Regions from separate parts of the Glaciimonas sp. PCH181 genome, predicted to be linked through region 3. Evidence: predicted binding sites of a transcription regulator. Region 3 holds the regulator's gene; each other region holds the start of a gene.
The links. The regulator sigma-54, encoded in region 3, starts transcription at its own class of promoters, with help from an activator protein. The targets are predictions, from matches to a motif close to TGGCANGNAANCTGCTTT.
Positions count from the first base shown of each region.

Region 1: urtA (urea ABC transporter substrate-binding protein) is a predicted target of sigma-54. The motif match lies at 1,246-1,263, and genes of this name have one in related genera.
Region 2: adh (aldehyde dehydrogenase) is a predicted target of sigma-54. The motif match lies at 1,149-1,166, and genes of this name have one in related genera.

Region 1 is NZ_PYFP01000001.1:1,325,060-1,327,336, reverse strand. Features, by position in the region: gene urtA (urea ABC transporter substrate-binding protein) at 1-1,164, opposite strand, end outside; gene C7W93_RS05965 (ferritin-like domain-containing protein) at 1,520-2,277, opposite strand, start outside.
Region 2 is NZ_PYFP01000001.1:2,369,082-2,371,358, forward strand. Features, by position in the region: gene C7W93_RS10835 (metal ABC transporter ATP-binding protein) at 1-578, opposite strand, end outside; gene C7W93_RS24820 (hypothetical protein) at 575-718, opposite strand; gene adh (aldehyde dehydrogenase) at 1,244-2,277, shown strand, end outside.
Region 3 is NZ_PYFP01000002.1:832,156-834,432, reverse strand. Features, by position in the region: gene hpf (ribosome hibernation-promoting factor, HPF/YfiA family) at 1-152, opposite strand, end outside; gene C7W93_RS16880 (RNA polymerase factor sigma-54) at 260-1,747, opposite strand; gene lptB (LPS export ABC transporter ATP-binding protein) at 1,783-2,277, opposite strand, start outside.

The DNA of each region.
Region 1 (2,277 bases), on a different contig from region 3:
CTGACCATCAGCCTTGATTTCGGCAATCATTACTGGTTTGTGCAAATGGTGGTTAGTCGCATCCATTTCCAATTCGTAGCCTGAAGGCGCTTTGAATTTTTGACCTGCCATCGCAGCAATGACTTTGTCGGTATCGGTCGACTTAGCTTTTTCTACTGCTTGCTTCCACATGTAGATGCCGACATACGTCGCTTCCATCGGATCGTTGGTTACGACTGTGTTGGCGTTTGGTAATTTGTTAGCAACTGCGTAGGCTTTCCACTTTTTGATGAAGGCTGTGTTAGTCGGATTTTTGACCGATTCAAAGTAGTTCCAAGCTGCCAGATGACCAACCAACGGTTTTGCATCAACGCCGCGCAGCTCTTCTTCGCCGACAGAGAAGGCGACGACTGGAACGTCAGTCGCTTTCAGTCCGGCGTTGCCCAATTCTTTGTAGAACGGGACGTTTGAATCGCCATTGATGGTCGAGATCACAGCCGTTTTGCCGCCTGCTGAAAACTTCTTGATATTGGCAACGATGGTTTGATAGTCGGAATGACCAAACGGTGTGTAAACTTCGTCGATATCGCTATCTTTTACGCCCTTGCTATGCAAGAAGGCGCGCAGGATTTTGTTGGTTGTGCGTGGATAAACGTAGTCGGTTCCCAGCAACACAAAACGTTTGGCGCTGCCGCCTTCTTTTGATATCAGATACTCAACTGCCGGAATCGCTTGCTGATTTGGTGCTGCGCCGGTGTAGAAGACATTTTTTTCCAGTTCTTCACCTTCGTATTGCACTGGATAGAACAGCAGGCTGTTGGTTTCTTTGAATACTGGCAAAACTGATTTACGCGAGACCGAAGTCCAGCAACCGAATACAACGGCAACCTTGTCTTGCGAGATTAATTGACGTGCTTTTTCGGCGAACAACGGCCAGTTGGAGGCTGGGTCAACGACGACTGGCTCGAGTTGTTTACCCAGAACGCCGCCATGTGCATTGATTTCTGCAATGGTCATCAAAGCGACGTCTTTTAATGATGTTTCAGAGATGGCCATGGTGCCGGATAGCGAGTGCAGAATCCCGACCTTGATGGTGTCGGCGGCAAAGGCTGCTGGGAGCCAGGCTGCGGCGGCAAGTGCAAATGCGCCTAGCGCGGTAGCTTTCAAAACGGTGCGACGTGACATGTGTGAATCCCCCTGAATGGTATGCATGAATAAAGACCGCGTGAGATTTCTACGACTATTTTGATTAACCACAGCTAGGCTTTAGCAGGATGCGTGCCAGTCGATTTTGGGGCGTTTAATCACGCTTTACCGAGGGATTTTGGCTTGTTTTATTGCTACTTGATGCTTTTGGGAAGTTGGTGAGTTGCTGGCGCTTGTTTTCAGTGCGTCCGGGCATCTTTAGACGCGCGTTTGCACTGGTCTAGTGCAAACGCGCATATTCTGGGGCGGGATTATGCGGAGGGTAGCCGAATTGGTGAGAGGTGGTGACGGAATACAAAATAGACGCTGGGCGGCGTCTATTAATCAGTTAGTTTCAGCGTAAAAATACGCGGTTCATTATTTGTGTCACCGGATAAGCCACGATGGTCTGAATCACTGGCGGTAAATCGAGTGGGCGCATCATCATTTTGATCGTCATATCGGCGCGTAAATTGGTGCGCACGGTGGCGTTCATCATCGTGCTGATTTCTTTTATTCGCACCGGATCGTCTGCTAGTTCGGGGGAGCGAAATTTGAGGACGTGGCGTAAAGCGCAGGCGGTGTCTTCGGTTTTCATTTCCAGCGTGCGACGACTCAGTGCGCCGAAAATATGGCGACGGCTGAGACCTTCTTTTTGGCGTAGACGACGGAAATAGCGGAAGAAGTGTTTGTAATGATTGACTTCGTCATTGGCGATGCGGCTGGCAAGGTCGCGCATGACGGGTTCGTCGGTGCTGCGGGCTAGCGCCTGATAGAAAGTCGCGGTGCCGGTTTCGACAACGCAGCGGGCGACCATTTCGAGCGCTTTACTTGGCTCCAGGAGCTCAACCTTGCAATACTTGGAATACTCCTCCAGAAAGTCGTTATAGGCCAGCGTCCAGTTGAACTCTGGCCATACGTGCGCGATATAGGCTTGTAATGCATTGCCGTGTTGCAACTCTTCCACTTCCCAGTGGTGTGTGAGCCAATCGGCAATTTCCGGGTCATCCCCGTAATAGGCAATCAGATTTTGCGTGTATAAATCTGAGCCGCTTTCAACGAACGATGCACATGCTGCCAGATAAAATAGATTTTCATCGGATCGGGTTTTTT
Region 2 (2,277 bases), on a different contig from region 3:
ACCGTGCGCTGTTGCGCGTGCCACGATTGCACAATCACCAGCAAATCTTCGGTCGTTTTTGCGTCGACCGCATTAAATGGCTCATCCAACAAAATCAATTCTGCATCCTGCAACAAAATCCGGGCAAACAATACGCGCTGAAACTGCCCCGCAGACAAACTGCCAATCGAGCGATCAGCGAAGCCTTCCAGACCAACCGCGTGCAGCGCCGCATCGGCCTTGACTGCCATTGCCTGCGTAATACCGCCAAACAACCCTGCACGCTGCCAGTACCCCAGCAACACACAATCCAATACCGAAATCGGAAAGCCGCGATCAATCTCAGCTTGCTGCGGCAAATACGCAATCCGCTTACGCGGCACGCTGATATCGACATGGCCGCCATCGATACGTACCAACCCAAGCAAGCTTTTTAGCAGAGTACTTTTACCGGCACCGTTCGGCCCGATGATCGCGGTCAGTGAACCGGATTCAAAACTGCCGCTAATATGATGCAACGCCGGATGCTGACGATACGCTACCGTCAGGTTATGTAATGTGACCGCGCTCACGGCGGTGGCTGCCAGTGCGGGCTTCATCCTGTCGCCCCTGCTAATGCCCACCAGACACCAAGCCAGAATAAGGCGCAGACGGGCAGCACCAGCATCAGGCGAAACCACGCCGAGCGCGCCAGCATGCTGCTGCGTCTTTTGTTAAGGGGAGAAGAGTGGATCGGCATCTTTTTACATTCACAACGCAGGGTTGAAAACAGGATCATCCCGCTTCAGGCTCATCAAGATCGACTGAAACGAAAAACGCAATGCAACATAGTTGCAGCTCGCAGAATTATAGTGCAACTAAGTTGCATTTTGTGATTTTAGCGAAGACTTTTTAGAAATTTTTTAACACGGAAGTCACCAACGGCGATGTTGCGCTATCGAATCAATTTTAGTGCCAGCGCAAATACGGAACACTCTTTCTCTAACAGTGTTCCAAAACTCAACATACAAGTTTTGACAGGTGTTTCAAATACGCCGATCTACAGCGTCCCAATGCATCCATGGCAACAACGCTTACATGCATTACACCCAATCCCCATGCGGCTCCGATACATTTTTCAGGCACTTTCGGCGGTGCTCTCTGGTCTTAATCAGGTTACACCCGATGATTGGCACGCACCTTGCAATTACCTGTTCGTGCCTGTTGCACCTGGCTCAAAGCCAACTTGGTAATTAATCAATCAAAATCCCTTTCGGAGGACGACATGAATCTCGCAGATATCAGCAAATTAGGCATTAAAAACCCCTTCAAACAGCGTTACGACAATTTCATCGGTGGCAAATTTGTACCGCCGGTAAAGGGTGAGTATTTTGAGAATGTCAGCCCGGTCCTCGGTAAAACTTTCTGCGAAGTAGCCCGTTCCACCGCAGAAGATGTCGATCTGGCATTGGATGCCGCGCATGCCGCGAAACGCGCATGGGGCCGCACTTCGCCAACCGACCGCGCCAACATCTTGCTCAAAATCGCTGACCGGATGGAAGCCAATCTGGAACTGCTGGCCATCGCTGAAACCATCGACAACGGCAAACCGCTGCGCGAAACCACACTGGCCGACATTCCACTGGCAATTGATCATTTCCGCTATTTTGCCGGTTGCATCCGGGCACAGGAAGGTTCCGTAGCAACAATTGATGCTGAAACTTACGCTTATCACTTCCATGAGCCTTTGGGCGTAGTCGGTCAGATCATTCCGTGGAATTTCCCGATTCTGATGGCAGTCTGGAAAATGGCACCGGCATTGGCTGCAGGTAACTGCATCGTGCTGAAACCTGCTGAACAAACCCCAGCCTCGATCATGGTCTGGATTGAACTGGTGCACGATTTGTTGCCACCAGGCGTACTTAATATCGTCCAGGGCTTCGGTCTGGAAGCTGGCAAGCCCTTGGCATCCAGCAAGCGCATTGCCAAGATTGCATTTACCGGCGAAACCACGACTGGTCGCCTGATCATGCAATACGCCTCGCAAAACATCATTCCGGTAACACTGGAACTAGGCGGAAAATCGCCGAACATTTTCTTTGCCGATGTGATGGATCAAGACGATGCGTTCTTTGACAAATGCCTGGAAGGCTTTGCCATGTTTGCGCTGAATCAGGGTGAAGTCTGCACTTGTCCATCACGGGCACTGATTCAAGAGTCGATCTACGACCGCTTTATGGAACGTGCATTGAAACGCGTAAAAGCCATTAAACAAGGCAATCCGCTGGAAATGAGCACCATGATCGGCGCACAGGCATC
Region 3 (2,277 bases):
TTTTCTTTCTCTGTGATTTTGTCGATAGTCAGGATCACACTAATATCTATGACCTGATCGAAATGGCGCTTGATACGCTCCAATTTGCTTAGCACGTGTTCGCGAATGGCGGGAGTTACGTCGAGGTGATGCCCACTAATTGTGAAATTCATACAGCGCTCCTATGAAGTATGTCGTTGGCGGTTCGGACTTGGGATGATCAATTCATTATGAATCGGTCAGTCAGGACACAGCGACGGTTGTGCATACATACAAACAGCTAAAGAGATTTACGCAAATTGACTGGCGGAATTCTTAATGCTTCGCGATATTTTGCGACCGTACGACGTGCAACTACCATACCTTGTTCCGCGAGCATATCGGCAATCTTGCTGTCAGAGAAAGGACTTTTAGAATCTTCCGCTCCTATCAGTTGTTTGATTAACGCCCGTATCGCTGTAGAGGAAGCCTCTCCACCTGCCTCTGTAGCAACATGGCTACCGAAGAAATACTTTAATTCGAACATCCCGTGAGGGGTGAGCATGTATTTCTGAGTGGTCACACGAGAGATAGTACTTTCGTGTAATCCTAGTGTATCAGCTATTTCGCGCAACACAAGCGGCCGCATCGCGACCGCGCCGTGTGAGAAGAAATTCCGTTGACGTTCTACAATTGCTTGCGCCACGCGCAGGATGGTATCGAAGCGTTGACGCATATTTTTGATCAACCACTTCGCCTCTTGCAACTGCGATCCCAGCGATCCTTCGCTTTTACCTTGCTTCAGAATATTGGCATAGAGGGCGTTTACACGCAGTCTTGGCATAACGTCATTATTAAGCATGACTTGCCAACCATTTTTTGTACGTCTGACAATCACGTCCGGCACCACATAATCCGAGGCGCTGCCCGCAAAAGTAGCGCCTGGATGAGGATTGCATTGCTTGATAACTACTTGTGCTTCACGTAAATCTTCGTCGTCGCAATCGAGCGCTTTTTTGATTTTATTAAAATCGCGTTGTGCAAATAAGGCCAGATAATCTTGCACAATAATTAATGCCAGACGACGTGTGACGAAAGCTACTTTCGGAAATGCTTTAATTTGCAGAGATAGACATTCGGCAGCATTGCGAGCACCCACACCAGTCGGGTCAAAGCTCTGCACCATCTTCAGAGCCATTGATAGCTCTTCGACTTCGATGTCTAATTCCTCTGGAAGACGGGCATGAATATCTTCCAGCGGCTCTTCCAGATAACCATTCTCGTCCAGCGCATCGATGATTAATTCGATCAATGCGCGGTCGCGATGCTGATCCACAGTTTCACGCATTTGCTTCAGCAAATGTTCGCGCAAGGTCGTTTCATAAGCTTCCAACTGCGGCCTGGCATCTTCGTCGTCCGGGGCTTTGGAAGTGCGCGCAACGTCGTCGAAACTCCATTCGCTGTCATTGTTAGCGCTGTCCTGGCTATTGTCGCCAGCCTCTTGAGTTTCACCGCCGCCTTCCGGCTCTGTTGGTGAACTGCTGACTTCACTATCGCCGGTTGGTGCATCCATCGTCGAAGCCGTCGAGTTGATTGCGCCGTCCGCTAACAACCTGACAGAGTTATCAAGAGGGTCGTCAAGCCGTTCCAGCAACGGATTGTCCGAGAGGATGTGTTCCAGTTCCTGATGCAGTTCCAGCGTAGACAATTGCAACAATCGTATAGATTGCTGCAACTGTGGTGTCAGCGCCAGATGTTGCGAGGTGCGGAGTTGGAGGGATTGTTTCATGTGTGCTGGGGATTCCTCAGTATTCCTGTATTCAGTTACATGCGGAAATGTTCACCCAGATAAACGCGTCGCACCGATTCGTTGGCGATGATGTCGTCTGGACTGCCGCTGGCCAGCACGCTACCCTGGTTGATGATGTACGCCCGGTCACAAATGCCGAGCGTTTCCCGCACGTTATGGTCGGTAATCAGGACGCCGATCCCACGCTCTTTCAAGAATCGCACGATGCGCTGAATTTCGATTACGGCAATCGGATCTATCCCTGCGAATGGCTCATCGAGCAATACGAAACGGGGATTGGTGGCTAAAGCGCGGGCGATTTCTACGCGACGGCGCTCACCACCAGATAACGACAAAGCCTGGTTTTCGCGCAGTTTATCGATTTGCAATTCTTGCAGCAGTGATTCCAGCTTGTCCGAGATTTGTTGTTTGGTGAGCGGCACGCCGTCTGGACGCTGAAGCTCGAGCACAGCCCGGATATTGTCTTCTACCGTAAGTTTGCGAAATACCGATGCTTCTTGCGGTAAATA